One region of the Clostridioides sp. ES-S-0108-01 genome, then DNA from elsewhere that is predicted to be linked to it. Evidence: riboswitches for the same ligand, from Rfam matches in the RefSeq annotation. Region 1 holds a riboswitch; each other region holds the start of a gene.
What was found. A riboswitch is a leader RNA that binds a small molecule or an ion and turns the genes downstream of it on or off. The one in region 1 is predicted to bind lysine.

Region 1 (8,590 bases):
ACAAATCCTTTTTCTTCGTTTCTTGAGCCTAACATAAAAAATAATCCTGGAACTTCTTTTTGATAATAAGAAAAATCTTCTGATATCATAAGTGGCTCTAGCTCTACAACAGTATCATTTCCAACAGCTTCTACAAACTCTTGATACAATCCCTTGTCATTTTTAACAGCAATATAATCATCTATAATATTTATATTAACCTTACAGTTATAAGCTAATTCAAACCCTCTAGCAAGTTCCCTAACTCTAAGCTTCATTCTCTCATACACTTCTGGGCTAAAACATCTCATAGTACCTTCCATCTTTATATTTTCAGCTATTATATTTCTTCTAGCTCCACCTTCAATTCTACCAATAGTCAACACTGCATTGTCTATTGGACTTATATTTCTAGATACTATAGTTTGAAGTGAGCTTACAAAGTTTGAAGCTATCACTATACCATCAATTCCATTTTGTGGCATAGCCCCATGTCCACTTTTAGACACTATTTCTATGTCAATATCTCCTATTTGAGCCATAAAATAGCCTTCTCTTGTACCTACATAACCTTCTGGTAACTCTGGATATATATGAAGCCCATATATTTCATCAATATTGTATTTTCTAAGCACTCCTTCATCTATTAAAGCTTTTGCTCCCCCAGGACCTTCTTCTGCTGGTTGGAATATAAATACTATATTATCATTTAAGTCTTCTTTATTATCATTTAAATACTCAATTAATCCAAGTAATATAGTAGCATGTCCATCATGACCACATAAATGTTTTACCCCTTCTTCACTATGAAGACCATCTATGTCAGCTCTAAAAGCAATATCTTTTTTAGGTCTTTTCCCTTCTATTACACCTACTATACCTGTTTCTAAATAAACTTCATACTCAATTCCTAATTTATCAAGATAATCTCTTATGTATTTTGAAGTCTTATACTCTCTTCTCCCAATCTCTGCAATAGGATTTAATAACTTCCTATGCTTATAAAGTTGCTCTTGTAAATATGATGCCTCTCTCATGTAATCTCCTCCAAATTCTATTTTATTAAAAAAATATTTCTATATCTCTTATAGTTAAAATATTATATAACATACTATATTAATTAAAAATAAAAAACTAAATTGAATATAAAAATATTTTGCATTATTAAATAATTCACCATTAATAATAATTCCCCTGTTTCATAAATCAAAACAGGGGAATTATTATTAAAAAATTTTATTTTTTAGCAAGAGAAGAAATGTTTAGCAAGTCCACCCTTAGCAGTTTCCTTATACTTATCCAGCATATCGATACCAGTTTCTTTCATTGTTTCAACGACTTGGTCCAAGGAGACAGAATGTGAGCCATCAGTTAATAATGCATAATTAGCTGCATCATAAGCTCTTTGAGCTGCCATAGCATTTCTCTCTATACATGGAATTTGAACATATCCATGTACAGGGTCACAAGTCATTCCTAGATGATGTTCAAGTGCTATTTCTGCCGCATATTCAATATGGTCTATTGTACCACCTTTTAAATATGCTACTGCCGCTGCTGCCATAGAACAAGCTGCGCCAACTTCACCTTGACATCCTACCTCTGCCCCAGATATTGAAGCATTAGTTTTTATTATATTACCTATTATTCCAGCTACAAGTAGTGCTTCAATTATTTTTTCATCATCATAATTATAGAAATCCTGCATTGCAAAGAATATTCCTGGTATTACACCAGCAGAACCACAAGTTGGAGCTGTAACTATTATATTACCAGAAGCATTTTGCTCTGAAGTTGCTAGTGCATATGCATATATAAGTGTTGAGAAATTCTTATCTTTTTGATATGCATTATAAAATGTACTTGCTCTTCTTTTTAATAATAGTTTACCTGGTATTGTTTCATCCGTACTTAGCCCATCATCAATAGATTTTCTCATAGCATCTTTTATAGTTTTTATATAATCTTTTATGTCTTCTGGTTCACATTCCAACACAAAATCTACTAAAGTCTTATCATTTTCTTTACACCATTTTACTATTTCATCCATTGTATCTAAGTGATATATGCTCTTACTTTTACTGTTTCTTTGACCTTCTTCTGCTATAGTCCCTCCACCTATAGAATATACAGTCCATTCAGCTGTTACATTTCCATCTTTATCTAAAGCTTCAAACTTCATTCCATTTGGATGAAAATCTTTTATAATATCTTCTTTCCAAACAATTTCAACTTTTTTAGGTGCTATGGTTTTTTCAATTATATAGTCAGTTAAGTGACCTTTCCCTGTAGCTGCCAAACTACCATATAATATTGCTCTAAAACTTTCTGCATCTGGATTTTCATTCTTAAATCTTTCTGCTGCTCTTTGTGGTCCCATAGTATGAGAACTTGAAGGTCCACTTCCTATTTTAAAAAGTTCCTTTAAAGTATCCATATTATTCCTCCTGAATCTTCGGTATTATTACTTATTATTAGATTTTACGCACATATTTATTATAACCTAAATATATTAATTATTAGTTATTAAATTCGCATAAAATTTATTTTTTATTTCCATTTTGGTATATTTTATTAAATTAATATGCATATTTTGAGAATAAAACATTTATTTCAAATTTTTATAATATTAATATAATATAAATATCTTATTTAAACAGTTAAGATATTAACTATACCTATTAAAATTAATTAATTTGTACTATAATTATTATTGTACTTAAAAAATTAAATTTAGATAAAAAGGAGATTTGATTATATGTTATTTAAAGGTTCTGCTGTTGCTTTAGTTACTCCATTTACAGAGGATAATAATGTCAACTTTGAAAAATTAGGTGAATTAATCGAATACCATATTGAGAATGACACAGATGCACTAGTTGTTTGTGGAACAACAGGTGAGGCGACTACTATGAGTGAATCTGAAATTTTTGCTGTAATAAAATATACAGTTGAAAAAGTTAATAAAAGAATACCTGTTATAGCAGGTACTGGTTCAAACAATACTATGTTGTCTGTTCATATGAGTCAAGAAGCTGAAAAATTGGGAGTGGACGGTCTTTTAATAATAACTCCTTACTATAATAAGACTAATGAAAGAGGTCTTAAACTTCATTTTGAAACAATAGCAAATAGCGTTAAGTTACCAATTATTTTATACAATGTACCAGGAAGAACTAAAGTAAATATAAAGCCAACTGTTGTGGCTGAACTTGCTAAAATAGATAATATAGTTGCTGTGAAGGAAGCTAGTGGAGATTTAGCTCAAGTTGCAGAAATAGCTAAATTAGTGCCTGAAGATTTTGCTATATATTCCGGTAATGATGATACCATACTACCACTATTATCATTAGGTGGAAGTGGTGTTATCTCTGTACTTGCTAACATCTGTCCTAAAGAAACGCATGATTTAGTAGCTAAATTCTTTGAAGGTGATATTGAAGGCTCAAAAAGATTACAACTTGATATGGATGCTTTAATTGCTGCCTTATTTATAGAAGTAAATCCAGTTCCAGTTAAAACTGCCATGAATATTTTAGGTTTTAATGTTGGAGATTTAAGACTTCCTCTAGCTGAAATGGAAGAATCTAATCTTAATGTGTTAAAACAAGAGTTGACAAATTTTGGATTTAAATTTTAGCAATATATATATAAATAAGTTGATTTTTTCTTAAATATGTATTATTATTAGAATAATCAAATTTTAATATCCTATTAACCTAGGGTAGAGGTAGCTGTAACTAAGAGTATCCAATAGTAGCTGGCAGGTGTTAATGATTGGAAAAAGGATTTACAGCCGAAGAAAATATTTCTTGCAATAATATTTTCTGGGATTGCACATAACATGTGTAATACTGTCACTTATTTTTATAGGTGATGAGCTACAGGGTTTACTTTGAGTGATAAATTAGACGTACAAAGTATACCTTTGTGCGTTTTTTGTATATAATTAAAGTTGTTAATATAATATTAAAGTTTTTGGATATATAAAAATATTAACATATCTTACTTGTATAACTAAAATCAAATAAAACAATGTTTTAATAATTTAAAATTGGGGTGAATTTATATGAAAAAAGTAAATGTGGCAATAGTTGGTGCTACTGGAATGGTAGGTAGAACATTTTTAAAAGTATTAGAAGAAAGAAATTTTCCAATAGAAAATCTATTTTTATTCTCTTCTTCTAAATCAGCTGGTTCTAAAGTAATGTTTTGTGGTAAAGAATATATAGTAGAAGAATTAAAGGAAACTTCATTTACTGATAGAGGCATACAAATAGCATTATTCTCTGCTGGAGGAAGTATTAGTGAAAAGTATGCTCCAATAGCTGCTTCAAATGGAATCTTAGTAGTAGATAACTCTAGTCAATGGAGAATGAATCCAGATGTACCTTTAGTAGTTCCTGAAGTTAACCCAGAAGCCATAAAAAATCATAAGGGTATAATAGCTAATCCTAACTGCTCTACTATACAAGCTATGGTTCCTCTTAAAGCACTTGATGACAAATACAAAATTAAGAGAGTCGTTTACTCTACTTACCAAGCTGTATCTGGTTCTGGTGTTAAAGGTGTTGAAGATTTAGAGAAAGGAATGAATGGCAATCCTACTGGATTCTACCCTCATCAAATCTCTTACAACTGTCTTCCTCATATAGATTCATTCACTGAAAATGGATACACTAAAGAAGAAATGAAAATGGTAAATGAAACTATGAAAATACTTGATAACTACGACTTAAAAATAACTGCAACTACTGTAAGAGTTCCAGTAAAAAATGGTCATAGTGAATCTATAAACGTTGAATTTAACAATCCATTTGAATTAGAGGATTTAGTAAAAACACTTGAAGAGGCTCCAGGTGTTGTAGTAGTTGATAATCCTGCTAAAAATGAATATCCAACTGCTGTAGAATTTGATGATAGAGATGAAGTATTTATTGGAAGAATAAGAAGAGATTTTAGTGTTGATAATGGTGTAAATCTTTGGGTTGTTGCTGATAATATAAGAAAAGGTGCTGCAACTAACGCAATTCAAATAGCTGAAATGGCTTTATCATACGATTTAGTATAATGTACAAACTTGTATAAATATATGATTTTGTAAAATATTAATAGTAACTCAAAAACAAGCATTAGAAGTAACTGTAATATAAAACACAAAAATAAAAAAGAGGGGATTGATTTTATATGATATTTAGAGGTTCTGCTGTTGCTCTAGTTACACCATTTACAAAGGATAATAAGGTTGATTTTGACAAATTAGGTGAATTAGTTGAATACCAAATAGCTAATGGTACTGATGCTATAGTATCTTGTGGTACTACTGGTGAAGCTAATACTATGACTGATGAAGAACAACTTGCTACTATTAAGTATGTCGTAGAAAAAGTTAATAAAAGAGTTCCTGTTATCGCTGGAAGTGGTTCTAATGATACTATGCACTCAGTTAATTTAAGTCAAGAAGCTGAAAAATTAGGAGTAGATGCTCTATTAATAATAACTCCTTATTACAATAAAGCCAATAAAGCTGGGCTTAAACGTCATTTTGAAACAATAGCTAATAGTGTCAAACTTCCAATTATACTTTACAATGTCCCTGGAAGAACTTGTGTAAATATAAGTCCTAGCCTTATAGTTGAACTTGCTAAAATAGATAATATAGTTGCTGTAAAAGAAGCTAGTGGAGACCTAGGACAAGTTGCAGAAATAGCTAGCTTGGTACCAGATGACTTTGCTATCTACTCTGGTAATGATGATACTATACTTCCTTTGTTATCTTTAGGAGGTCAAGGAGTTATATCAGTACTTGCTAATGTTTGCCCTCAAGAAACTCACGATTTAGTAGCCAAATTCTTTGAAGGCGATATCGAAGGTTCTAGAAAATTACAACTTGGTATGGATGCTCTGATTGCAGCTTTATTTATAGAAGTAAATCCTATACCAGTTAAGACTGCAATGAATTTATTAGGATTCAATGTTGGAGATTTAAGATTACCTCTAGCAGAAATGGACCCAGCAAATTTAGAAGTATTAAAGAAAGAGTTAGTTAACTTTGGACTAAAAGTTAATGCATAGTAAAAATTAATGCATAGTAAAAGGATAAGTTTGGTCAAAAGTTAGCCCTTAATCATAGGAGGAAATTATGTTAAAAGTTATAGCAACTGGTTATGATGGAAAAATGGGTAAGATTTTAGCCGACACTATAAGAGAAGATAGTGAATTAGAATTGGTTTGTGTTGCAGCTAGAGGTATGGATAGCTGTGAAGGTGACCTCAAAATCTATGAAGATATGAGCACTATAGTTGAAGAAGTTGATGTAGTTATAGATTTTTCTCATCACTCTAATTTAGATAATATCTTATCTTATGTTTTAAAAACGAAGACTCCTTTAGTAATTGCTACTACTGGATATAATGATGAAGAAATGAACAAAATACATGAAGCGGCTAAAGTTATTCCTATATTCCAATCATATAATATGTCTCTTGGTGTAAATGTATTAGTGAAATTGGTTAAAGATGCATCTAAATTATTAGAAGGATTTGATATAGAAATAATAGAAAAACATCACAACAGAAAAGTAGATGCCCCAAGTGGCACAGCTGTTATGATTGCTAACGCTATAAAAGAGGTTTTGCCAAACGTTGAAAATAATTATGGTAGATATGGTCGCAGTGCAAAAAGGCAACCAAATGAAGTTGGTATTCACGCTATAAGAGGTGGAAACATTGTTGGTGAACATGATGCTCTATTTGCTGGAGATAATGAAGTCCTTACAATAAGCCATCAAGCCCAATCTCGTGGTATTTTTGCAAGTGGTTCTATAGCTGCTGCCAAATACTTAGTTAAGCAAAAACCAGGATTTTATAATATGGACAGCATGTTGGGATAATAGTATAAATATAATAATACACAATATAAATTAAATATATACAATATAGATATAATAATACGCAATACAAATCAAACATATATAATAAATTTATTTAATACTATGTCTATACAATAAAAACTAACTAAAATATAAATAATAAGAAGTAAGTATATACTAAAATTAATAAATAAGTATATAATAAAAGAAATATAATGAAATACAAGGAGAATTAACAAATGGTAAATTTAAACGATGCTTATGAAATAGCAAGATATATAAAAGAAGTAAAAAAGAAAACACCTGTTAAGGTATATGTAAATACTAATTCTTTACATTTCCAATCAACTGATAAATTTAAAGTATTTGGAAGTAATGGTTCTTATATATTTGTAGGTGACTATGAAGATATAATGGAAGTATTAGATAAACATGGTAAAGATATAACAGATACTCATGTAGAATACGATAGAAGAAATTCTGCTATTCCTCTAAAAAATACTTTAAGTGAACATGCAAGAATAGAGCCAGGTGCAATAATAAGAGACATGGTTACTATAGAAAAAAATGCTGTTGTAATGATGGGAGCTGTTATAAATATAGGAGCTGTTATTGGTGAAGGTTCTATGGTAGATATGAATGCTGTTATTGGAGCTAGAGGTACTCTTGGTAAAAATGTTCACTTAGGTGCTGGTGCTGTTGTTGCTGGTGTTTTAGAGCCACCTTCTGCTACTCCTGTTATAGTTGAAGATGATGTTTTAATAGGAGCTAATGCAGTCATTCTTGAAGGTGTTAGAATCGGTAAAGGCGCTGTTGTTGCAGCTGGTGCTGTTGTAACTACTGACGTAGAAGCTGGTGCTGTTGTTGCTGGTTCTCCTGCTAAAGTTATAAAAATGAAAGATGAAAAAACGGCTGACAAGACTAAACTTATGGATGACCTTAGAAGTTTAGACTAATTAAATAGTAATGTATTAACTAAGAACGAGGCTATCTCAAAATAGAGATATGCCTCTTTTTTATAATTTATCTTATTCCTCACTTGTAATGTTTTTATTATTATTATATATTTTTAATTCCTTCAATTTTGATTTTTAAGTAAATTTTATGATATATGAACCTATATTTAATATAGATTAAATCTAAGTTCAATTTTTTAATATCTAGTAAATTATACTCTTATTATTTTTAATATTGTTTTATATAAATTATATTAGTGATAAAATAAACTTACAACAATATAACAAATTTTTATTAATTTCATAGGAGGAATTTATGTTGAAAGTTATAATTAGTGGTTATAATGGTACAATGGGAAGAGTGTTGGCAGAATGTGTAAAAAAAGATAGTGAATTAGAGCTAGTTTGTGGTGTAGCTAGGTCTGCTGGCAAAAAAATGTATCATGGTGATACAAGGCTTTATAAAACAATTACTGATGTAAATGAAAATGCTGATGTCATAATAGACTTTTCACATCACGAAACTTTAGAACCTATCTTATCATATGCACTAAAGAATAATACACCTATAGTATTAGCTACTACTGGATATGATGAGAGTGATTTAAACAAAATAGAAGAAGCATCAAAAAATATTCCTATATTATTATCATCAAATACATCTCTTGGAGTAAATATTTTAATAAAATTAGTTAAGGATGCTTCAAAGATGTTAGAAGGCTTTGATATTGAAATCATAGAAAGGCATCACAATAGAAAAGAAGATGCTCCTAGTGGAACTGCT
Region 2 (8,590 bases), on a different contig from region 1:
TCAGCTAGTAACCCTCAAGACGTTCAATTGGTTCAAGAAATAGATGGAAAGCCAATAAAGATAGTATATCAACCAGAAGCTTACTTACATCAAGATTTACAAAGACATTTATACATACATGGTATTGTAAATGCTGGTATGACAGATTTCACTCTTGAAATAAATGATGAAGGAAGACCTTATTGGGTTGTAAGTTTATATGAACATAAAATTGGTTATGGAGGAGCAAATGCTACAGGAATAGCCACTGTTGATGCAGAAACTGGAAAAATAAAGGTTTATGATGTTAAGAACACACCTAAATGGGTGGATAGAATCCAGCCACAAAACTTTATAACAGACCAGATTAAAGACTGGGGTGTTTATGTTAATGGATTTTTAAATTCTGTTATATCAGAAAAGGGAGTTTTAGTGCCAACAGAAGGTACATCGTTAGTTTATGGTAATGATAATAGGTCTTATTGGTATACGGGTATAACATCTTCAGGTGGAGATGAATCTACAATTGGATTTATGTTAGTCGACTCTAGAACAAAAGAGGCTAGATTGTATAAACAGCCAGGAGCTACTGAAACAGCTGCAATGAAATCAGCTGAGGGTAATGTTCAAGAAAAGAATTATGAAGCTACATTCCCTGTAATGTATAATATATTGGGTCAGCCAACATATGTATCATCATTAAAAGATAAGGCTGGTCTTGTTAAGAGAGTTGCATTTGTATCTGTTGAAGATTATAATGTACTTGGAATAGGTGAAGATAAGAACGAAGCATTAAGAAATTATAAAGATTCACTAGAATCTAAAGGTAATGATTTAAAACTTGATAATGATTTAAAAGATGAGGTAATAGAAGGTACAGTGACAAGAATAAGCCCAGATGTACGAGGCGGAAATACTAATTATTATGTAACTTTAGATTCAAATAAAGAGATAATATTCAAGGCTACTTCAAAAGTATCTAGCGAATTACCACTGACTCAAGTTGGAGATAAAGTTAAAATATCGTATTCAAAAGAAGAATCTGGTGTAATTGAAATGTCAGAATTTGATAACCTAAATATTGCAAACTTTGAAGATAAAAAAGTAAAAGAAGGAACAGAAACTGATGAAAATACGAGTTCTCAAGATTCTGAAAATCAAGGTAATGTATAGTTTAAATAAATAATTGATAATAGTATTTAGTATGTTAATAGCTAATTTTTATAGAATTTATTTCTATAAAAATTAGCTATTTTATTTTAATTCTTTGTAAATTTAATATCATAAAATTAATATAATATTAGTACAACTTTGCAAATAATACTTCAAGGAGAATGTACTATGACTAATATGGAAAAAGAGATATTACTTTTAATTAGCAGGGTTAGATGTGTTACAGAATCTCAATTTAGAAAAATTTATGGAGAGCAAAAGAGATACAATAAAAAAAATTTCAAAAAAACTTTGAGAAAAATGTGTAGTGAATATACACTAAAAAAATATCCTTGTGATGTGGATTATTATAATTATAAAGACCTCTCTTATGTATACTATTTAAATGGTAGTAAGCTTTTTAAGGGAGATGATTTAATAAAGGCTCTAGTAGGGTCAGAGTTAGTTGTTAGAATCAATACTGCAGGTTGTGATGTAAAAAGATTTTACCGAAATGTTAGTGTAGATGATGTGAAATACGATTTATTTATTGAATATACAGACCAATTTGGTAGTATAAAGCAAGTTTTAGTCGACGTTGATTTAAATAATGAAATAGACATTTCTAAATATGAAAATCTTTCTAAAAAAATAGATAAATCTACAATTCCGTTTTTTAAAGTGCCAAATGTTTTGGTAGTTACACCAGATAACTTATCTGAATTAAATGATTTAGAGAGATATGATAATGAGTACAGTATAAATTTTATAGATTTAGGATTAAATAAACTATTTAATTGTATATAAGTTAATTTTAAAAAGAAGACTAGCGATTTGCCACATTTTGTAAAATAATTGTTGCAATATTATATAGAGTGTGATAAAACTATATTAATAAATTAATTAAAAATAATGAGCCTAGGGTAGAGGTAGCTGTATTCAATAGTATTCAATAGGAGCTGGTAAGTGTTGATAATTGATGAAAGGGTCTATAGCCGAAGAAATTTTGTTGACGGACAAATTTTCTGGACTTATGCAGAATATGCATAAGGCTGTCACTTTTAAAGTGGTGAGCTACAAGGTTACTTGGTCTATGAAATTTACACGTCCAAAGTATACCTTTGGGCGTTTTTATTTATCAAAATTTAGTTTGAGGGGGAAAAAGCATGAGTATAATTGTCCAAAAATACGGTGGAAGTTCAGTAGCAGATACTGACAAAATAAAATCAATTGCAGAAAATATAATAGAACGAAGAAAAGAAAATCCACAAATGGTAATAGTTGTGTCTGCCATGGGAAAATCCACTGATGAATATATAAATTTAGCAAAAGAATTGAGTAATGAACCTAGTAAGAGGGAATTAGATGCTTTGATGTCTACTGGCGAAATGATTTCAGCATCTTTATTATCAATAGCATTAAATGCACTTGGGTGTAAAGCTATAAGCTATAATGCTTATCAACTAAATATAAAAACGAGTGGTCTTCATGGAAAGTCTCAAATTGATGATATAAACATAAAAAGAATTAAAAATAGCTTAGATGAAGGAAATGTCGTGATAGTAACTGGATTTCAAGGAATCAATGAAGATGGCGATGTAACTACTCTTGGAAGAGGTGGTTCAGATACATCTGCTGTAGCTCTTGCGGTTAAATTAAATGGAAAATGTGAGATATATACAGATGTTGATGGGATTTACTTTACAGACCCAAGAAAATATTCAAGGGCTAGTAAACTTGATGAGATTGAATATGAAGAAATGCTTGAACTAGCAAGTTTAGGTGCACAAGTAATGCATTCAAGAAGTATAGAACTTGCACAAAAATATGGTGTTGAAATCTATGTTGGACGTACATGTGGTGCAGTAAAAGGAACGTATATAAGAGGGGGAAAATACATGAAATTAGAGGATAAAGTAATAACAGGATTAGCTACTAGTGATGATGATAGTTCTATAACAATAAAAGATTTTAAAACAGAAAATATATCTAGTTTATTTGAGGATATAGCAACTATGGGTATAAGTGTAGATATGATAAGCCAAACTGCACCTATTTTAGATAAGATAAGTGTATCATTTACAGTTCCAAAGGAAGAATTAGGAGAATGTAAAAAGATAGTATCTAAATACACAGATGAAGAACATGTAGTAATTGATAATAATATTACTAAATTCTCTTTAGTAGGTCTTGGCATGAAAAATACTTCTGGAGTTGCTGCTAAAGTATTTAAGATATTCAATGAAAATGGTATAATGATAAAACTTATAACTACATCAGAAATTCGTATAACTTGTGCTATAAATTCTGATGATAAACAAGTAGCTATAGAGAAAATAGCAGAAGTATTTAATATATAAAATTTGGGGAGGCTATTATGAAACTTCATGGAACTATGACCGTAAATAATAATGAATTATATATTGGAGGAGTAAGTTGTTTAGAGCTTAGTAAAAAATATCAAACTCCACTTTATGTATTTGATGAAGCTTTAGTGAGACAAAATTGTAGAGAATATATAGAATATTTTAAAGCCAGAGAAGGAAAAAATAAGGTTGCTTATGCGGGGAAAGCTTTTTTACCTCTTTACATGTGCAATCTTATAAATGAAGAACAAATGTGTCTAGATGTAGTTTCAGGAGGAGAATTATATACAGCTTATAAATCAAATTTTCCTATGGAAAAAGTTTTCTTCCATGGAAATAATAAGACTAAAGAAGAAATAAACATGGGATTAGATTTAGGTGTAGGTAAATTTGTAGTGGATAATTTTTATGAGTTAGACTTGATTGAAGCGTTATGTGAAGATAAAGGTAAAACTCAAGAGATATATTTTAGAATAACTCCTGGTATAGAAGCTCATACACATGATTATATAAAAACTGGACAGATAGACTCTAAATTTGGATTTGCTTTAGTAAATGGAGATTTATTTAGAGCAATAGAAAAGTTAAGTGAATATAAAAATATTAAACTTGTGGGTCTTCATGCTCATATAGGTTCACAAATATTTGATGTAGAACCATACATAGATACAGTAGATATAATGATGAACTTAGTAAAAGAAATAAAAGAAAAATTCAACATACAGTTAACAGAAATTGACCTAGGTGGAGGAGTTGGAGTTTATTATAGTGAAGGAGATAAACCTAAAACTATAAAAGAATTCTGTGAAACTATAATCATTAAAGCAGAAAATTCATGTAAAGAGCTTGGAATAGAAGTGCCTACATTAGTAATAGAGCCAGGAAGGTCAATAGTTGCAAATGCAGGAAGTACTTTATATACAGTAGGTTCGATAAAGGATATAAAAGATGTTAGAGTTTATGTAAGTGTAGATGGCGGTATGACAGACAATGTAAGACCTTCGTTGTACCAAGCTAGTTATGAATGTAGTATTGTGAATAAAATTAACCATGAGACTATGAATCATGTAACAATAGCTGGAAAATGTTGTGAAAGTGGGGATATATTAATTGGAGATATAAATATAATGGACATTAAAAGCGGAGATATACTTATAACAACATCAACTGGTGCATATGGATATTCAATGTCTTCAAATTATAATAAAATACCAAGAGCAGCAGTAGTGTCAGTGTTTGATGGAAATGATAAGCTAATTTGTAAGAGACAAAGCTATGAAGACTTATTAGCTTTAGAGATATAAAATAAAGAAGTATATAATAAAAATTAAATATTAAAGTTTATTACTAGCAGATTTGCTAAGATATGTATCTCTAAATTAATTTTTAGTTTGTTGTATCATTCTTAGTATATCTGCTTATTTTTCGCTTTACTAGCAAATTTCTTGTAATAAATATAAAATATTTTAAAAACTTTCTAATTATGATAAAATTTAAAGTATATGACAAGGAGGGATTTAATGAGAGGAAGAGTAATTTTATTAATATCGATATTATCTATATTTCTTGTAGGATGTTCATTTAATAAAAAAGATGAAATAAATTTAGTAGAGCAGGGAAAAACATATTTAGAAAAACATGACTATAAAAAAGCTATGGAATCATTATCCTCTGCATTAGAAGAAGATAATACTAATGAGAATGCAAGAGCTATGTATATGCAAGCTATGAGAATGTCAAACATGACTGAGTTTGAAGAATTAAAAAATTATGAGGATGCGATTAAGGAACTTAAACTTATAGAAAAAATAAAAAATGGTTCATCTGCTATTAAAGAAGAGGCAACTAAAAAGAAAGAAGAATTAACTAAATTAGAAAAAGAACAAAATGAAACAGAAGAACAAAGAAAGAAAAAGGCAAAAGATACGGCGGGAGAAGATAGGTATAGAGTAGAATCAGATGCAAGGAAATCTTCTTATAGTGAAAGTAATAAGAATAATAAATCTAGTTCTAAAAATAGCAATAAAAAGTCAAAAGGCGATAAGCCTGATAATAACAATTCTTCTCAAACTCAAGAAAAGCCAAATAGTAGTAATCCAACTCCAGCACCAACTCCACAAGATACTAGTGGTGGTTCAGATACTAGTGGAAATTCTCAAAACTCAAATAATTAATAAATATAAAATGTCTACATGCATTTAATGAACAAAATATATATTATAAAAAATATCTCTTAGCAAGTTTTCTTACTAAGAGATATTTTTTTGAGAAATAATTTAACAAATAACAGTCAATTTTTAAACTAAAAATTAAAATCACAGTATATATAAGCTATTGTAAGCGATTATCTATATATTTATCGACGTAAGTTTTTACGACAGCAGCTATTGGTACTGAAAGAAAAACTCCTATAAAACCAAATAGAGATTGACCTATTAAAATAGCAGAAATTACCCATATAGCTCCTATACCAACCTGCTTACCCATAACTTTTGGCTCTATAAGATTTCCATCTAATTGTTGCAATATAAATATAAATACAATGACCCATATAGTTTTTTGAGGGCTATATAATATTGTCATGGCTATCGGAGGGATTGCACCAATAAAAGGACCAAAATAAGGTATTATATTACCTAAGAATATTATTGAAGCTAAAAATAAAGCATTTTCTATTCGGATAACAAATTGAAATCCTAAAAATGCAATTATACCAATAATAAGAGAGTCTAATATTCTACCAAGCAAATAATCATAGAAAATATCATGAGTAGTTCTAAAAAATTCTATAATGTTATCTGCTTTGTTTCTAGCAGTAGAAGAGTATAGGAATCTCTTAAATCCCAATGCGATTTTTTCTTTGTCATATATAATATATATAGATAGTATAAACCCCATTGTCATATTAAATAACATAGAGGATATGCTAAGTGTATAGATTAAGACGTTTTTAGGAATTCTACTAATAAAATTACTTGCTTCTTTTAATACATTATCTAAACTATATTGTATATGAGGAATTAAAGCTTTTAGAAAATCTATGTTTGACATATTTTTTTCTATAAAATTGTTCATATAATCAGTATACATAGGCATTTCGTTTATCAATCTATTTAATGTATTGGCTATTGATGGAATTAACAACCTAATGGCAAAAGCTAAAATAAGACCTATAAATATATAAGATAAAAAAATGGCTAAAAGCCTATGTGTTTTGAATTTTATTTCAAAGAGCATTACAAGTGGATTTAAAAGTAAAGCAAGTAAAATAGCTAGAAAAAATGGGCTAAAAAACTTTAAGAATCCTTCAATGCTAGATATAAAATCTGATGGAGTATTAATAAATTTAAAAAATAAAATTCCAATAAACACGACTATTAAATAATACTTTATATTTTCTTTTGAAATAATAATCACTTCCTTAAAATAGTGTTTAGTCAGCTATTACATATTAATAGTATGTGAAAAGAAATTACAATTATTTAGGAAAATTAAATAATTTTTTAGCTTGTTTTTAATTAAGGTCTAGTATAGTATAATAATGTAGCAAAATTAACATTGATAAAAATATTAAATAACATATAATTTAGGATAAGGAAGGATTATGTATGAGAATTAATAAGTATATAGCTTCTTGTGGAATTGCATCTAGAAGAAAATCAGAAGAAATAATTCTTGAAGGAAGAATAAAAGTAAATGGAAGTGTAGTAAAAGAGTTGTCTTTTAATATTGATGAAGAAAAAGATATAGTAGAATTTGATAATAAAAAAGTAAAGCCAAGTGAAAATTATATTTATATAGTATTAAATAAACCAGAGGGATATATAACTACAGTAAAAGACCAGTTTAACAGACCAAGTGTAATAGATATACTTAAAGATGTGAAGGAAAGAGTATATCCAATAGGGCGATTAGACTATGAAACTAGTGGGTTATTAATACTTACTAATGATGGCGATTTGACATACAAACTTACTCATCCAAAACATGAAATTGATAAAACGTATGTGGCAAGTGTGAAGGGGATTATAAGTAATGATGAAATAAGAAAATTCGAAACAGGATTAAAAATAGAAGATTACACAACAGCACCTGCCAAGATAAGAGTAACTAAAGAAAATAAAGAAAAGAATTATTCAGTGTGTGAAATAACTATACATGAGGGTAGAAATAGACAAGTAAGAAAAATGTGTAAAGCTATAAATCATCCAGTTTTAAATTTAAGAAGGATTTCTGTAGGGAAAATAGTATTAAAAGACACAAAAATTGGAGAATACAGATACTTAACAGAAGATGAAATAAAATATTTAAAATCAATAAAATAAGATAAAAATAAACTGAAAAAAATGAAATAAAGTTAATGGTAGGGAGAAATGGTATTATGGCATATGCAAAATATTTAACTAAAATTACAGATATAAATAAATTTTATTTAGAAAATATTATAAATGAAGGTGATATAGTAATTGATGCTACTATGGGAAATGGGTATGACACAAGGTATTTAGCTGAAAAGGTTGGGGAAGAAGGCTTTGTGTATGCTTTTGATATACAAGAGGAAGCGATAAAGTCTACAAGAAAGAAATTAGAGAAAGAAGGATATACAGACAGAGTAAAATTGATATTTGATGGGCATGAAAATATGAATAAATATATAAAAGAAAAAGTTTCATGTGTTTTATTTAACTTGGGGTATCTCCCAAGAGCAAAACATTCAATTATAACCAAACCAGATACAACTTTAAAGGCTATAAAATTGAGTTTAGAAATGTTAAAAGAAAATGGAGTAATAAGCATTGCCATATATACAGGGCATGATGGAGGTCAAGAGGAAAAAGATTGTATATATAACCTTGTCAATAATTTAAATCAAGATGAATTTAATGTTTTAGAATCCAAGTTTTTAAATCAAGTCAATAACCCACCACAATTGATTTTAATTGAAAAGAAAAAATCACAATAAATACTAAAAAACTTGACAAGATTCTATTAAGAGTTAATATATATATTGTGACCTACTAAAAATACTTTAAATAATAAGTATATGATAACTTACTTTCAAAATAAAATATACACTTAAATATGCATAATAA
Region 3 (8,590 bases), on a different contig from region 1:
TACTTAACTACATTTGCAATTTCTTGTATTATTTGTGTAATCTCATATATAATTTTTATATTTTGATCCATTTGTGCATTAACTATATGTAGTGCTATAAATCCAGCTTCATCTTCTGGAAGTCTAATTTCAAATTTTTTTTCTATATAATCTAAAGCCTCTAGACCTATTTTAAATTCATTTTTATAAAATCTTTTTATATCCCAAAGTAATACATTTTTTACATTTACTCCTTCATGAGCTCTTTCTATTGCGGTATACATATGATCTGTTAAAGAAATATAAATACTATCATTTAATCTTTTCCCTAATTTTTCTTTAGCATATAAAATTATTTCATCTGATAATTCCATATATCTCATAGGAATATCCGCTATTAATTCTTTAAATTTATCAGATATATTTGGATCTGAAAGTTTGAATATCTTATCAATCTTATCTTTTGATATATGGTCTCCTGTACGTTTTTTATAAGCTAAACCTCTTCCCATAACTACTATTTCCTTATGATTTTCATCAGTTGTAATAATTACATTATTATTGAGTATTTTTTCAATAATCATTGTGATGCCCCCTTTACTAGCATTAAGTTAAAATAAATCTTTTTTAATTATTTAGAATATTTAAAATGTAATTTATTACATAAAAAAAAACCTATTTATTACACATTAAATAGACTCCCATGAATCCTGAGTAATAAATAGGTTTAGCTTGTATTTAAACAATCACTATCCGTTTGTATTTTATTTTAATTATTATTTATTATATGTTAGCAAATTTATTTTTTAGTGTCAACTTTTTCTCAATATTTTAATTTTAAACAAACTATATAAATTGAATCCACAAAAATATTATTTTTATCAATAAACAAAATAAAAAAGGTATTACCATTTTTTAAGTAATACCCATTTATTTTATTTTTAGTTTAAGTGATTTTTCTTAATCTCATCAAGTAGTCCATCTTCTAGATAAATTTCTAATGCACATCCTACCATTGCTTTTACTGCTTTGTGAAGTTTATCATAAGCTTCCTCAGAATTTGCATAGTTTAGAAACTCTTTTTCATGAACATACACCATTGGATTTATATCTAAAGCTATTTCTGTATACATAGTAGGGCAAACTTGACTTACATTACCTATATCTGTAGAACCTACTGGTCCATCTTTACCTTCTAATATATCTGTTATACCCACCTCAATCAAATTATTTTTTGTTATCTTTTGAAGCACTTTGTTATTTATTATGTTGTCAAAAGAATTTTCAAAATATCTATAGGAAAGCTTAGCTCCTGTCATTAACTCTGCTCCTTTTGCACAGTTTATAACCTTTTTAGTTACTTCATCTAAATAACTTCTTTCAGCAGCTCTTACGAAAAATTTACAGGCTGCTTTTTCTGGAACTATGTTTGGAGCCTCTCCTCCATTTGAAACTATCCCATGTATTCTAACATCTGATTTTACATGTTGTCTTAGTGCATTTATCCCAGCAAAAGTAAGTTGTACTGCATCTAACGCATTAACTCCCATATGAGGATGACTAGCTGCATGTGCTGATACCCCTTCAAAACTAAACTCTAATGAATCTATTGCCAAAGCCTTGCAGTTTATATTATTAAAAGCTTCTATATGCATCTGATAACTTACATCAACATCATCAAAGGCTCCTGCTTTAACTAAATCACATTTTCCTCCTGTTGTTTCTTCAGCTGGTGTTCCTATTAGTACTATTTTTCCTTTAAAATTTTCTTTTAATTTACTTAATACTATACAAGCTCCTAGTGTAGATGCTGCAATCCAGTTGTGCCCACAAGCATGAGCTGGTTCTTTATCTTCTCCATATCCAGGAAGTGCATCATACTCAGCTAAAAATGCTATAGTAGGACCATCACTATCTCCTAATTCTGCTCTAAAAGCAGTATCCATATTACAGTACGGATAAGTTGTATCAAATCCATATTCCTTCATTTTCTCTACTAAGTACTTTGATGATATATATTCTTCTTCACCTAGCTCCGGGTTATTGAATATAAAATCACATACTTCTTCAATTTCTTTTCCAAGTTCATCCTCTATCTCATAAGCTCTTTTCTTTACACTCTCTATCATAACTTACCTCCTATTAGAATCCTAGATATAATCCTATTGTCAAGAATACCATTACAAGAATTGTTAATACTACCATTAGAGGAACTATGAATCTAACCCACTTTGACCAAGGAATATTAGCCACTGCTAATGCTCCCATTAAAACACCTGATGTAGGTGTTATTAGGTTAGTTACACCTATACCAAATTGATAAGCTGTAACTATCATTTGTCTAGATACATCAACTAAGTCTCCAAGTGGTGCAAGTACAGGTATTGTAAGTGATGCAAGCCCTGAAGCAGATGGTATTAAAAATGCTATCAAACCTTCTATTAAGAAAGTTAAATTTATAAATATAGTTTTTGGTAGTCCATTTAATAAATTTGCTGCAGAATTTAAAATTGTATCTATTATAAATCCATTTTCTGCTATTATTACGATTCCACGAGAAAATGCTATACATAGCCCTGCTGTCATTAAATCTCCTGCTCCATTTATAAATGAATTAACTATTTCATCTTGTTTAAGCCCTGATGCTATTCCTGATATTATACCTATTGCTGTAAATATCATTGCAATCTCAGTTATATACCATTCTAACTTTAAAACTCCAAATATCATAATCGCCATACCTACCACGAAAATTGATATTACCATAGCTTCTCTTTTTGTAAATTCTTTTATGTTAGTATCACTATTAGTCATTGATTCTTGATTTAGTGATATATCGTGTACTAAAGACTTTTTATGGTCTTTTTTAACTCTATTGGCATATATCATAACAAATCCTATAGATATAGCCATATATATTATAAACATAACAACTCTAAACTCTATTCCAGAACCTGGTGTTATTTGTGACAATGCTTGTGCTATTCCTACAGAGAAAGGATTAGTCGTAGCTGCCCCAAATCCAGCTGTTGCTCCTACAAATATCGTTGCCACTGCTGTTAATGAATCATATCCCATACTGGTCATGAGTGGAATAAATATCATATAAAAAGGTAGTGTTTCTTCACTCATTCCAAATGTCGTTCCACCTAGCCCAAATAGAATCATTGAGATAGGTATTATTAAAAATTGAAACCTCTTCATTTTTTTGACAGTATGAGCTATAATAGCTTCTATAGCTCCTGTTTTATTAACTATTCCAAAAGCGCCTCCAACTATCAAAACAAATCCAACTACTTGAGCTGCATCTATAAATCCATTTATAGGAGCTGAAAATACATCAGTAACACCTTGTGGATTTGATGGTGCTTTTTCATAAGTTCCAGCTACAACAACTGACCTTCCGTCTATATCCACCCTTTCAAAATTTCCACTTGGTACTATCCAAGTAAGAACTGCCATCACTACTATTAATAAGAATATTATAGTAAGTGTTTGAGGCATAGTAAACTTTTTCTTTTTTAAACTACTCATTTTTAATCTCCCCACTTTTTAAATTAAAATATTTTATTATTGCATCCCTTTTTATCCTATTTTGTATAGATGTAAAAAAGCTCAACATGGATACATGTTGAGCTAAATGTGCTAAATACAACATACCTGCATCTTCCCTTTATCTTATTTAAGATAGCTCTCCATCAAAATTCGGGATAATTTTGATGACAGTACTGTACTTATTAAATACAGTCCCAGCACTAGCTTTGGACACTAGCACTTCGGCACTTACTCCTTTTATATTGCCTCATTGGTTTCCGACCTCTTCAATATTAATCTTAGTAAATGCAACCTCTACCTCAATCTTTTTATTAGATGAGGTAATTCTTATTAAATTTTATTTATTGTAAATAATTGTAACATAATACATTAAGATTGTAAATATTGTCAGAATAATAATTGCAATATTTACAATTAAGTTTCTCCTTTTTATTTTTTATTTGAACATACTTAATCATTTTGTGAAATTCCCTCTGTTATTGATGTACCTTCTAATTTATCTCTAGATAAATATACTGCAATAAATCCTATGATGCTAAAAATAGAAAAGAGCATAAATATTTGACTCACAGGAATATCAGGCTTTATTGTTTTTTCAAAGCCTCCTGCTAAAAGAGTTTTATTTGTTTTTGAAATTCCCCAGTTATAATAGACTGTTGCAATTACAGCTCCTATTATAGAGGCAACTAGTCCATAAAATTCACTTTCAATTATTAGGATTTTTTTAATATCCTTAACACTCATTCCAATTGCTCTTAGTATTGATAATTCTTTTTTTCTAGCAATGATATTACTTCTCATAATAAAAATACTATTTACAGAAAGTATAAGTATAATTAAACACTGATATATTACTGCAAGCCGTTCCTCTGAATTTTGTTGTCCTCCATTAAATTTCAAATCTTCACCTTTACCACCAATTGATGTAAAAGCATAATCCTTTGTCAACTTCTCTAATCTTTTTTCAACTGGATATAACTTACCTTTTTTAACCATTACATAAATCTTGTTATAATATTTTTGACCTGTTAATTCTCTATAGTCATCTTCTCTAAATATCACCTGTGCTCCATTGGCATCAATATTCCCATCTTGAGATGCCGCATAAACTTCTTTCATAATAGCACTAACCTCAACCTTAAATGTTTCATACTTTTTAATACTATCTTTATATACAGGTAATTTTATATCTATGATGTCTCCAACCTTTGCGCCATCAATTACCTTTGCTTCAAATGAGTGTGTAACTTGTGAATTTGTATTGTTTACAAGTATAACTTTTTTATATTGTCCTTCTTTAACATTTGTCAAGTTTTTTCCTTCTTCAATAAACGACTCTCTACTGTTTAATAGCTCATCGCTATAACCTCTTATAAGAAGAGGATATTCATTACTATGTTCCTCTTTAAATAGTATATTTTTTCTATTTAATTCATCTTGATAGGACTTAGATATTTTTTCTTTAGGAAGCAAAACATATCCATTAGGATTGTAAAAATTTGGATCTACACTTTTTACGCCTTCTATATTTTTTATTTTCTCTATCAGATTTTTATCGACTTTATAAAATAAACTATCTGTCCCATTGTAACTACCACTTACTGTTTTATCCACACTTCCATAGGACATCCCAAAACTACCACCTGTTATTCCTTCCTCTATATTGGCTCTCAATGTACTTTTTACTGCAAAGCTAAATATAAACATAGTTCCAACCATAGTAATTGCAAGTATTGTTATAATCGTTCTAGATTTATTTCTCCATATATTTCTACTCGCGATTCTTCTAATTATGTTCCCATGTGTTCGATTTGTTTTTATAATATTATATTTTGATTTTCTTTCATACCTCTCACTACTTTTTATTGAATCAATTATGGACACCTTCACAGCTTTCCTAACTACTATAAAACTACTTGTTGATACTGATAATACTGAAACTGCAAAAGAATAAATTATACTTGGAATTCCTATAGTTAGAATAGAACTATATCCATATACTACTCTCACTCCTATATATGATAAGATTACTCCAAATAATATACCAATTATTGTACCTAAAACTATATAAATAAAACTTGATACTTTAAACATACACTTGATTTTCTTATTTGACATACCAATTGACCTCATAATCCCTATTTGAATTATCATATCTTGCAGGATAATATTAAAAATATTGTATATTACAAGGCTAGACACAATGATTAAAAGAACTGTCTTTTGAATATTTTCTTTATTCTTATAGGAGGAGTCTTTTAATAACTTAACTACACTAAATTCAGTATTTTCATGTAAATAATCCCAACCAAGGTCTAACTTTTTTTCAAGCTTACTTATAAACTTAGATGTGTTTTTTTCAAATTTAAGAAATATTGTCCCTTTATATGTATTTTTAGTCTTTAGTGGAAATTTTGATTCTTTATATACAAATGCTTGAGTCTTGATTCCACCTATAGAATTAGATAGAGAGTTATAATATCTATCCGGTTTTTCAAGTAAGCCAACGATTTTAAATGTTTTATTTGCACTATCTATTTTGTTAGTTCCCTTGCTATCGATATACTTATTCGTTAGCATTAAATCAATATTCTTATTTAATGGATTACTTATCCCCATCTGATTTGCTACTTCTTTTTCTATGACTATTTCTCCATCATTTGTTGGGCTTCTTCCTATCATCTTATAGTTAAGAGAATCTATAAAATCTTTATTAAATGAATTCAAATCAAATTTAACACCATTCGATTTATTGACTGCTTCACAAAAGTATTTAACTTTACTTGATTTTTTAACTTCATTATCGTTTTCTAGTTCTCTTGATTTCTCTATATCAATCCCCTCAAACCATACTTGATAATCTCCATGTAAGTCTTTTGCTTCTCGTATTTGAGAATTGTATCCTGAGTCCCTAATTACAATCATTGAGAAAATAAGCATCACTGAAAGTGCAATACTTGATAATAGTGCTATTGTTTTTCCTTTTTGTCTTTTCATATACGATATTGATAGTTTAAATATAGTCAAAACTTTACCTCCTCTTCTTGTATTAAATTCTCGTATAAAAAAATGCTACCTTTTTAAAAAGGTAACATTTCTAAAACTTTGCTTCAATACAAGACCGACAAGTAGTATTTTTTCACCGACAACTAGCATACTAAACCGAACTTGCCACTTTATTAAATAAATAATCATATCAAATTTTTATTCAAAAGGTATGTGAACAGTGACTATAAACTTATGCTCACTATCCCTAATTTTTAATTCTCCATTGTATTTTTTTATTGAAGATTTTATACTTTCGAGACCTATTCCATGAAAGAATTTATCTTTTTTAGAAGTAAAAATCTTATTACTTTTAATTATTACTTTGTTGATTTTACTATTTTCAAACCTGACTACATAATACCCTTTTATAAAAGTACTTTTTATAAGTATGTATTTTTCTATATTGTTATCATCAATCTTGTTACATGCTTCTATTGCATTCTCTATTAAATTTGAAAATATGCTACTTATATCAATCATCTCTATAAAATCACATTGACTAAAATCTATACCTACATTAAAATCTATATTATTTTCAATACATATTTTACTTTTTTCATATAAGATAATATCTAATAGTACATTTCCTGTATTATAAATATTTTTTGTGCTTTTTACTTCATTTTCTATGTTATTAATATATTTATTTACCTCTTCACTACTATTTTTTAATAATTTTATATTTTCCATATGGTTATTCATATCATGATATATTCGTTTCATTTTTTCTTGTGATTCTTTAACCATTAGATAATATTTATACTGCATATCTAATTTTTCGTTTACAAGTTCCATTTTTACTTTTTCTTTTTCTGATTTTACAGATTTTACAAAAATAAATATCAGTATTATATTTATTACAGATAAGATATATGGAAATACATATTTTATAAAACTAGATACCTTAACTGTATATATAATATTGTTATATTCAATGTTATTTTTTATCACTATGCTATATAAATCATTTATTTTTGAAGTTGAGATGTTTAAAAGTACAATTATAAGTATATTAACCATTAGAGTTAAAATTATATACAGGTAATACTTATTATTATTATAAAATTCTTGTAGCTTATCAAGAAAATGAATACCTAAAAAAATAATTAAAAAATTTATTCCAAGATCCAATAAATATATATAATCACTGATATAATTAAACATTATGAGTAAAAACCAATAAATACTACTTTCTATCAATATATATATTAAACTATACATTACAGAATTAATGATAGATTTTTTTATATCAATTTTATAAATACATTTGCAAATTAAAACTAACATTAAAACTATAATGATTAAAGGTTGTAGTGCTACAAATCCAAAAGGTATACCTCTTATGACTAACTCTATAGCTAGTACTAAAATTAATATTGATTCAATATTAATTTTACATTTACAAGCATAATCTCTTTTTTTCATTAGCATAAAAAAACAAGACATGAATATAAGCATATTTATAATACATAAAATCTTATAATAATTTAACATAATTTTGCCTCTATTAAATCAAAAAACTTCTCTTTTGTATCCTTAAATCTATATCTACTTACAGGTACTTCTTCGCTATTTTCAAGCGTTAAAACATACTGTTTTATACTTTTAACATATTCTAAATTAACTAAAAAACTCTTATGACACCTAAAAAATCTACTACAATTTATCTCCTTTTCAATATTACTCATTGTTCCAGTTATTTTGTAAACTTTATTTAAAGTATGTATAGTTATAGTTTCTTTTTGCACTTCTACATAAATTATTTCACTTATATCTATTTTGTTTAGATTACCTTGCTCTTTTACTATAATGTGTTTATTTTTTATATCCACTTCTTTTATACAGCTTATTAGATTTTCTTTTAAATTATCGTACTTTACTGGTTTTATTAAATATCTATAAGCTCTTACCTCATAACCCTCTAGGGCATATTCTATTATGGATGTAATAAATATTATTTCTACTTTATCATCTAATGTCCTGATTTTTCTTGCAGTATCCATTCCAT
Region 4 (8,590 bases), on a different contig from region 1:
TATATTTTTAGACAACAAAAAAAGCACTTAATGTGCTTTTTTGTATTTATTAGTAAAATATTTTATAAATATATTCATATTGTATTTAACTTATCTATCAAAAAATAAAAACGGGATAGCCCACTCCGAAAGCCAGCAACCCCAGTTTTTTCCAGTACAACTAAGTACTGTAAAATGCGGATGAAGGGAGTCGAACCCCCACGCCAACGGCGCTAGATCCTAAGTCTAGTGCGTCTGCCAATTCCGCCACATCCGCTTATTACTCTTTTATTTTACTATATTTCGCTATTCTTTTCAATAACTTTTTAAAATTATCTATAAACTAATAAAACAATCATAATAAAAGGTTAAATTTATTTATATCCTTATTCTACAAGTTCAATTTCTGCTTCATCTACTCTCTTACCAATTATTTGAATACCTACAAATATAGCAACTATAGCCACTGGCAACACTATATATATTGGCAATCCAAATCCAGCTGGTATGTATCCAAATACAACGGTAATTACTGCTGTAAATATAGCATACGGTATTTGAGTATTAACATGGTCTATATGATTACAACCAGCTCCCATTGAAGAAAGTATTGTTGTATCTGAAATAGGAGAACAATGGTCTCCAAATATTGCACCTGTTAAAACTGCACTTGTACTTACTATTACATAAGACATATCAGGATTTAGTGAGTATGCTAGTGGTATTGCAAGTGGCATAAGTATACCCATTGTTCCATAAGCTGTTCCAGTAGCAAATGATATTATTGCTCCTAAACCAAATATTAAACTTGGCAATAAAAATGGAGGTAATGAACCTGATAATAAGTGTATTAAAAATTTAGCTGTACCTAACTCTTTTATTACTGAACTCAATGACCATGCAAGTATTAATATTACACCAGTGATTACTAAACTTTTCATTCCATCTATCCAAACATCAATTGCCTCTGATATTGTAAAAATCTTTTTGACTACAGCCATTATAATAGCAACCAAACTTGCAACAAGTGCAGACTGGAATAATGCTCTAGATGCATCAGATGCACTAAATGCTTCTTTTATTGCTTCAAATGAATACGGCGAATTCGTAAATAACTGTATAAGAGCCTTATTCTCCCCTCCCATTATAGATGTATATCCACTATAATAGAATGATGTTAATGCAACTATTATTAATGTGCCTATCGGGATTATAGCATTCCATACACTCAATCTTACTCCATTTTTTGGAGCTAAATCATCTAATTCTTCTACACCTTCATCAAGGTCTGTACCAATTTTTCTACTTCTAGATTTTATCTCTGCTTTTCTCATTGGTCCAAATTCTTTTAATAATAATGCTGATAATACAATAAACACTAATATTAATATGTTATAAAATCTAAATGGTATTGTATTTAAAAATATACCAAATGCGTCAACATCTACATTTATGCTTTCAAAAGCGTCATGTATTAAACCAACTTCAAGACCTATCCATGTAGATATTATAGCTAATCCAGCAACTGGTGCTGCTGTAGCATCTATTATAAATGCCAACTTTTCTCTTGATATTTTCATCTTATCTGCAACAGGTCTCATCATAGGACCTACTATTAATGAATTTGCATAATCATCAAAGAATACTAAAAGTCCCAAAAACCATGTTATAAGCTGTGTACCTTTTGCTGATTTAGCTCTTTTAGCAAGCGCTTCAGCTATAGCCTTAGCTCCTCCCATCTTAGCAACAAGATTTATTACTCCTCCAATTACCAGAACTTGTAGTATTATTCCTGCATTCCATGGGTCTGCCAAAGATACTAAAGCTCTATCTACCAAATCTAAAAAAGCTTGTATAAATGTCGCAAAAACATTAATACCACTAGCTTTAATTATAAAACTACCAGAAATAATCCCTATAAATAATGAAATTATTACGTTTTTAGTTATAAATGCAAGTACTATAGCAACTACTGGTGGTATTAAAGTTAAGATTCCAAATTTTTCTGCATTAGCTAATGCAATAGTGTCTATATCCTCCTCTGCAAAAACCATTACTGTTGACATTATGAACATAATTGTCGTCAGAAAAATAATATTAATTTTTTTGTTCCTCATGTAAATCTCCCTCTCTTTTTAATTTTGTGAATTATACAGGGTATTATGTTCTGATAAAACTAAAAAAGCCTTGAGTGGTAAACACTCAAGGCTTAAACATTACAATACATAAACAATATTAAAAATAAATATAATATAATTCCTTAAATGATAGCTCACCACAAATAAACCTGTGACAGTTGTACACATTTTCTATGTACCCCCAGCAATATAATCTTAAAGCATCGATTATAAAACTTCGGCAATATCTCCTTTCCTAATAATTCTCTGTGCTTAACTCCTTATTAGTACTGATAGACTATTGCGCCTCTACCTTTTTATTCACTTTTATTAAACACATTTTGAGTATATATTATTTATTTAAACTTTGCAAGGTAGTTTTTAAAATTTCTAATTTAAAGGACTTTTTACACTATTGTCGAATTATAAAATTAATTGTACTAAGACTAACAAAAAAATTTTATCACTTATTGGAGGAATTACTTTAATGTTATTAATTTATAATGAAAAAACAAACCCTTATTTCAATTTAGCAATGGAAGAATATATTCTAAAAAACTTTGATGAAGACTTATTTATTTTATGGAGGAATGAACCTTCTATAATCGTTGGAAAAAATCAAAACACACTTTCTGAAATAAACTTAGAATATATAAAAGAACATTCTATACCTGTTGTTAGGAGACAATCTGGTGGTGGAGCTGTATTTCATGATTTAGGAAACATAAACTTTACATTCATAGCTTGTAATAATAATAGTTTCAGTGATTTCAGAAGATTCACTCAACCAATAATAGACTTACTTAAAACATTAGGCGTCAATGCTGAATTTTCTGGAAGAAACGACCTTCTTATAGATGGTAAGAAATTTTCTGGAAATGCTCAATATAATTACAAAAACAAAGTAATGCATCATGGCACACTTTTATTTTCATCTGAGATAAACGACCTTTCAAGTGCACTAAAAGTTAAACCTATAAAATTTGAAGGAAAGGGAATAAAATCTGTAAAATCCCGTGTAACTAATATAAGTGAACATCTACAATCTAAAATGGATATACTGGAATTTAAAGATGCAATAATGAACTATCTTTCTAAAATAAATACTGATAATACTAATTATTGTTTAAGTGAATATGATATAGAACAGATAGAAAAACTTACTAAATCAAAATATGAAACTTGGGATTGGAACTTTGGCAATTCACCAAAATATACTCTTTCAAATGAATTAAAATATTCTGGTGGAAATGTTGAATTTAATTTAAATGTTGATAAAGGCATAATAAGCACTATAAAATTTTTTGGAGATTTTTTTGGAAAACGTGATGTTTCATTTGTAGAAGATAAACTTATTGGTATAAAACATGAGGAAAATGCTTTGAGAAATATCTTAGACTCTATTGAAATAAATGATTATTTCTTAGGCGCTAATACTGATATTCTAGTTTCTGGAATTTTAGGTGTTAAATGAGTATGTTAAATATTTTAAAATATTTATAAAATTATATTTACAGATATAAAAAATCATGATAATATTTATAACATAATTAAAAATTAATACTTCTTATCCAGAGTGGTGAAGGGACTGGCCCTATGAAACCCAGCAACCAGTATATTTTATATACATTGGTGCTAAATCCTGCAGTATTATACTGAAAGATGAGTCTAAATTAGCTTTTAAAGCCTGAGTTTAAACTCAGGCTTATTTTATTTTGCAGGGTAATAAAAAGGGTATTTTATTTTTAACTAATCAATTATATTCAGGAGGGAATTTATATGAAATTCAAAAAATTATTATGTTTGTTATTATGTTTAGTGTTTACCTTATCTATAGTGGGATGTTCTAAAGACAAAGGCAAAGATGATAAAAAAATAATTGTCGGAGCTACTTTAGTCCCAGGTGGAGAATTATTAGAAGAATTAAAACCACTTATTAAAGAAAAAGGCTATACTTTAGAAATTAAAAATTTTGATGATTACATACTTCCAAACGAGGCTTTAAATAATGGAGAAATTGATGCAAATCTATTCCAACACGAACCTTATCTAAAAGAAGCAGTTAAAGCTAAAGGCTACAAAATAATGGCTGGTAAAAAACTATATGTATGTCCAGCAATACTTTACTCTTATAAGATAAAATCTGTTGATGAATTTAAAAAAGGAGATACAATTGCAATAAGCAACAATCCATCTTCTTGTTCTAAGAACCTTAGATACCTTGAAAGTATTGGTCTTTTAACTTTACCTAAAGGTAATGGATTAGTTAGCCCTAAGGATATAATAGAAAATCCAAAGGAGATACAATTCAAAGAATTAGATATTGCTCAAATTCCGTCTTCTCTTCCAGATGTAACTGCTGCATTTATAGATACTACTTATGCAGTACCAGCTGGTCTTGATGCTAAGAAAAATGGAATTTATACAGCTCCTGTAAATGATGAATATGCAAATCTTTTGGCATTTAGAACTGAAGATAAAGATAGCGAAAAAATTAAAGTTCTACAAGATGTTCTTACATCAGACAAAGCAAGAAGTATAATTGAAGAAAAGTACAAAGGTGTTGTAATTCCTATTTTTTAGTATATTTAGTATAATTTTAATATTATTATCCTAATCTTGTTGAACATTGACTTATTAAGTGCTACCATTTAAATAAATCTATGTTTATGGAGGAAGATTACTATGGCTATAGAACTAAAAAAGGGGCAAAAAATAAACCTTACAAAAAAAGAAAATAGTAATTTAGGTGAAATTTTAGTTAATTTAAATTGGAACCAAAAAATACAAAAAAAAGGTTTTTTTGGCTCTCTAAAAAGCAGTAATATAGATTTAGATTTAGGTTGCTTGTTTGAAATGAAAAATGGTGTAAAAGGTGCTGTTCAGGCACTAGGTAATTCTTTTGGTAATTTGGAGTATCCACCTTTTGCACAATTAGATGGAGATGACCGTACAGGAAGTAATACACAGGGAGAAAATTTGAGAATAAATGGTAATAAAATAAAAGAAATAAAGAGAATACTTATTTATGCTTTTATCTATGAAGGTGTAGCTAATTGGTCTGAAGCTGATGGAATTGTAACAATCAAACAAAAACAAGATTCAGATTTAGTTGTTAAACTTGATGAACATAAAAATGGCTATAATATGTGTTCAATAGCATTGATAGAAAATGTAGATGATGAGACATTCAGTGTTGAAAAAGTAGTTAAATACTTTAAAGGACATAGAGAAATGGATACTGAGTTCAATTGGGGCTTAAAATGGGTTGCAGGAAGAAAATAAGTATATTTTATTTAAGAAACTATGAGTAAATTAGCTCATAGTCTCTTTTTTGTCTGAAAATTATTTTTTCTAACTATTATAAATAAATTCTTTATCATTTATAATTATTTTTCAAATAAAGTTCATGAAAATCCAATAAAATCTTCTATACAATTAGAATATATAAAAACTTATTTTATATAGTTCCTTTTTAGAATTTTATTTATAAAAACTTTTTTCTAATCTATAAATTCTTATAAATTATTACTTCCTAATATAATTTACAGTATTTATAATTACAAAATACCGTTTAAAATTATATAATAATAACTATGTAAAAATTATTCTTTTTGTCTAGTATAACTTTATATTTTATTAGATTTTAAATAGATTTATATTATTATAATCAATACTATTACTTAAACTATAAAAAATCAGCCACTCTAAAGTGGCTGATTAAATAAGTAATAAACAAGACATGTTTAATATAAATAATTTATTTATTGACTGCTTTTGAAGCATCATCTATCATTTTGTTTAAAGACGTTAGACCTCCATCATTTACATACCATGTTGGTGAATCTAAATATATTATATTATCATTTTTATATGCATCCATAGACTTTATTATATCATTATTTAAAACAGATTTTGCTGTTGAACTGTCCTTTACATCACTACCAGTAGCTATTCCTCTATCTATGACGAACATAACTTCTGGATTTTGTTTAGCTATATACTCAAAAGTAATATTTTGACCATGACTTGATTCTTTTATATTTTTATCTTTATTTTCAAATCCAAAACTATTGTATAATATACTAAATCTTGATTCTTCGCCAAATACACTTAAATTACCTTCATTGACCATTATAGTTAAAGCATTTAAATTTTTTTCTGTTACTTTTTTATTCAAAGTATCTATTTTCTTTTCAATTTTACTAAATTCTTGATTGGCTTTTTCTTCTACTTCAAATATTTTTGCTATTTTATCTATATTATTTTTAACAGATTCTAAGTACTTCTTATCATCCTTACTTGTACTTATTGTTGGTGCTATTTTTGACAATTGCTCATAAAAATCTTCTTGTCTTCCATTTATTATAATTAAATCTGGATTTGCTGACTTTATACCTTCTAAATCTGGTTCTTTTAAACCTCCTAAATCTGTATACTTTTCATCCTTATATTTTTCTAAAGATGCTGGTAAACTCGCCTTAGGAAGCCCTACTAAATTCTCAGCTACACCTAATGCGTCCATCGTATCTAGAGCTGAATAATCAAATACTACTACTTTTTTAGGATTTAATTTTACATCTGTTTCTCCCAAGTTATGAGTTATCTTTATGGTATCATTTGAATTCTCTGATGTTTTTGATTCATTCTTTTTATTTCCACCTAATGCAAACACTGTCACTAATCCTACTATAGCTACTGCTGCTACTATCGCTGCTTTTTTATTCATATCAATATTTCCCTCTTTCTTATTAATATTTATCTTAATCTAAAATTTTATAAAAAAAGATGTAGTAAGTTTATTTTTATATACAATATTTTAAAAATAAATACAGATTCGATTTCCATTTATATTCTTAATGTTAAAATTCATTTCATAAATATCTTCTAAAACTTTTTCATTAACTATCTCATCTGTACGACCTACTTTTTCAACTTTTCCATTTTTTAATGCAACTATATTATCTGAATAACATGATGCAAAATTTATATCATGCATTACTAACACTATAGTCTTATCTAACTCGTCACAAAGGTCTCTAAGTACCTTCATCATTTGAACTGAATGATTCATATCTAAATTATTCAGTGGTTCATCAAGTAATATGTACTCTGTATCTTGAGCTATTACCATTGCTATATAAGCTCTTTGCCTTTGACCTCCACTCAATTCATCCAAATACTTATGTTGTATATCAGTCAACTTCATATATTCTATTGCTTCATCAATATACTTTTCATCCTCTTTAGTTAGATTACCTTCACTGTATGGAAATCTTCCAAATCCAACTAATTCCCTTATTGTGAGTTTTAAAGTTATATTGTTAGACTGCTTAAGAATAGCTATTTTTTTAGCCAATTCCTTATTATTATAATTAGTCAAGCTTTTTCCTTCTATTATTACTTCTCCACTATCACCTACTATAAGCCTTGTAACTATTGACAATACAGTACTTTTCCCAGCTCCATTTGGTCCTATAAAAGATGTTATCTTTCCCTTTTCTATATTAAAAGAGACATCATCTACAACATTTTTATTCTTATATTTTTTAAATATATTTTTTATCTCTATCATCTATTTGCCCCCTTTAATAGTAATTGAATAAAGTAAATTCCTCCTATGAAATTTATTACTACACTTAAAGTTGTGTCAAATTTAAATACATGTTGTATAAAAAATTGTCCTATTATCAGTGTAATCATCCCTATCAACATAGAACCCAAAATTAAATATGTATGCTTATATGTTTTAAAAATTTCTCTAGATATATTGGCAAGCAAAAGTCCTAAAAATGTCATTGGACCAATAAGTGCTGTTGATATTGAAACTAAAATTGCTATTAGTATTATCATTTTTTTAACTACTTTATCAAAATCTACACCTAAATTAATTGCTTGCTCTTTACCCAACGATAATACATCCAAATACTTTATTTCGTCACATATAAAAGGTATTGTGGCAATAATTATTATAAATGCTATTAAAAGCACATTAGTATTTATATTATTTAAACTAGCCATTATACTGGTTTGTAAAGCTAAAAATTCGTTTGGGTCTATCATTACTTGAATAAATGTTGTAGCACTTTTAAACAATGTTCCAAATACCATTCCTACTAGGATTAAAAAGAAAATATTATTTTTATTCTTTTCAAATAACGTCTTATATAATAACAGTGAAGCTCCAATCATCATGACAATATTAATAATAAAATTATAATTCTCATTTATAATCAAACTACTACTTGAACCAAATATGAATACTATTATAGTTTGAATCATTACATATAATGAATCCAAACCTAATACACTTGGTGTTAATATTTGATTATTCGTAATTGTTTGAAAGACCACAGTAGTAAACGCTATGCATCCTCCACCTAATATCATAGCAAGTATTTTTGGTATTCTCTGCGACAATGCATATTCTAAATGATTCATATCTATTCTATAGATTACAAAAAGTGCTATTGATATTAATAGTAATGCGCTCA

Region 2: it holds a riboswitch for lysine, as region 1 does, so the genes downstream of both, IR152_RS02230 (aspartate kinase) here and IR152_RS05820 (aspartate-semialdehyde dehydrogenase) in region 1, are expected to answer to the same signal.
Region 3: it holds a riboswitch for lysine, as region 1 does, so the genes downstream of both, IR152_RS06940 (YfcC family protein) here and IR152_RS05820 (aspartate-semialdehyde dehydrogenase) in region 1, are expected to answer to the same signal.
Region 4: it holds a riboswitch for lysine, as region 1 does, so the genes downstream of both, IR152_RS03885 (Na+/H+ antiporter NhaC family protein) here and IR152_RS05820 (aspartate-semialdehyde dehydrogenase) in region 1, are expected to answer to the same signal.

The regions. Positions count from the first base shown of each region.
Region 1 covers NZ_JADGMN010000004.1:145,782-154,371, reverse strand. The annotation lists gene IR152_RS05835 (N-acetyldiaminopimelate deacetylase) at 1-1,016, opposite strand, end outside; gene IR152_RS05830 (L-serine ammonia-lyase) at 1,223-2,416, opposite strand; gene dapA (4-hydroxy-tetrahydrodipicolinate synthase) at 2,738-3,619, shown strand; lysine riboswitch at 3,697-3,871, shown strand; gene IR152_RS05820 (aspartate-semialdehyde dehydrogenase) at 4,049-5,050, shown strand; gene dapA (4-hydroxy-tetrahydrodipicolinate synthase) at 5,167-6,054, shown strand; gene dapB (4-hydroxy-tetrahydrodipicolinate reductase) at 6,122-6,871, shown strand; gene dapD (2,3,4,5-tetrahydropyridine-2,6-dicarboxylate N-acetyltransferase) at 7,090-7,806, shown strand; gene dapB (4-hydroxy-tetrahydrodipicolinate reductase) at 8,123-8,590, shown strand, end outside.
Region 2 covers NZ_JADGMN010000001.1:504,876-513,465, forward strand. The annotation lists gene IR152_RS02220 (hypothetical protein) at 1-1,152, shown strand, start outside; gene IR152_RS02225 (hypothetical protein) at 1,321-1,938, shown strand; lysine riboswitch at 2,048-2,216, shown strand; gene IR152_RS02230 (aspartate kinase) at 2,298-3,491, shown strand; gene lysA (diaminopimelate decarboxylase) at 3,509-4,801, shown strand; gene IR152_RS02240 (tetratricopeptide repeat protein) at 5,018-5,671, shown strand; gene IR152_RS02245 (AI-2E family transporter) at 5,829-6,914, opposite strand; gene IR152_RS02250 (pseudouridine synthase) at 7,106-7,822, shown strand; gene IR152_RS02255 (tRNA (mnm(5)s(2)U34)-methyltransferase) at 7,879-8,460, shown strand.
Region 3 covers NZ_JADGMN010000005.1:138,697-147,286, forward strand. The annotation lists gene licT (BglG family transcription antiterminator LicT) at 1-563, opposite strand, end outside; gene IR152_RS06935 (M20 family metallopeptidase) at 921-2,108, opposite strand; gene IR152_RS06940 (YfcC family protein) at 2,122-3,513, opposite strand; lysine riboswitch at 3,660-3,839, opposite strand; gene IR152_RS06945 (FtsX-like permease family protein) at 3,985-6,561, opposite strand; gene IR152_RS20265 (ATP-binding protein) at 6,739-7,533, opposite strand; gene IR152_RS06955 (LytR/AlgR family response regulator transcription factor) at 8,070-8,590, opposite strand, start outside.
Region 4 covers NZ_JADGMN010000003.1:12,613-21,202, reverse strand. The annotation lists tRNA gene IR152_RS03890 (tRNA-Leu) at 176-256, opposite strand; gene IR152_RS03885 (Na+/H+ antiporter NhaC family protein) at 366-2,096, opposite strand; lysine riboswitch at 2,240-2,416, opposite strand; gene IR152_RS03880 (lipoate--protein ligase) at 2,584-3,570, shown strand; SAM riboswitch class I at 3,661-3,765, shown strand; gene IR152_RS03875 (MetQ/NlpA family ABC transporter substrate-binding protein) at 3,876-4,679, shown strand; gene IR152_RS03870 (TerD family protein) at 4,782-5,381, shown strand; gene IR152_RS03865 (siderophore ABC transporter substrate-binding protein) at 5,857-6,825, opposite strand; gene IR152_RS03860 (ABC transporter ATP-binding protein) at 6,916-7,671, opposite strand; gene IR152_RS03855 (iron chelate uptake ABC transporter family permease subunit) at 7,668-8,590, opposite strand, start outside.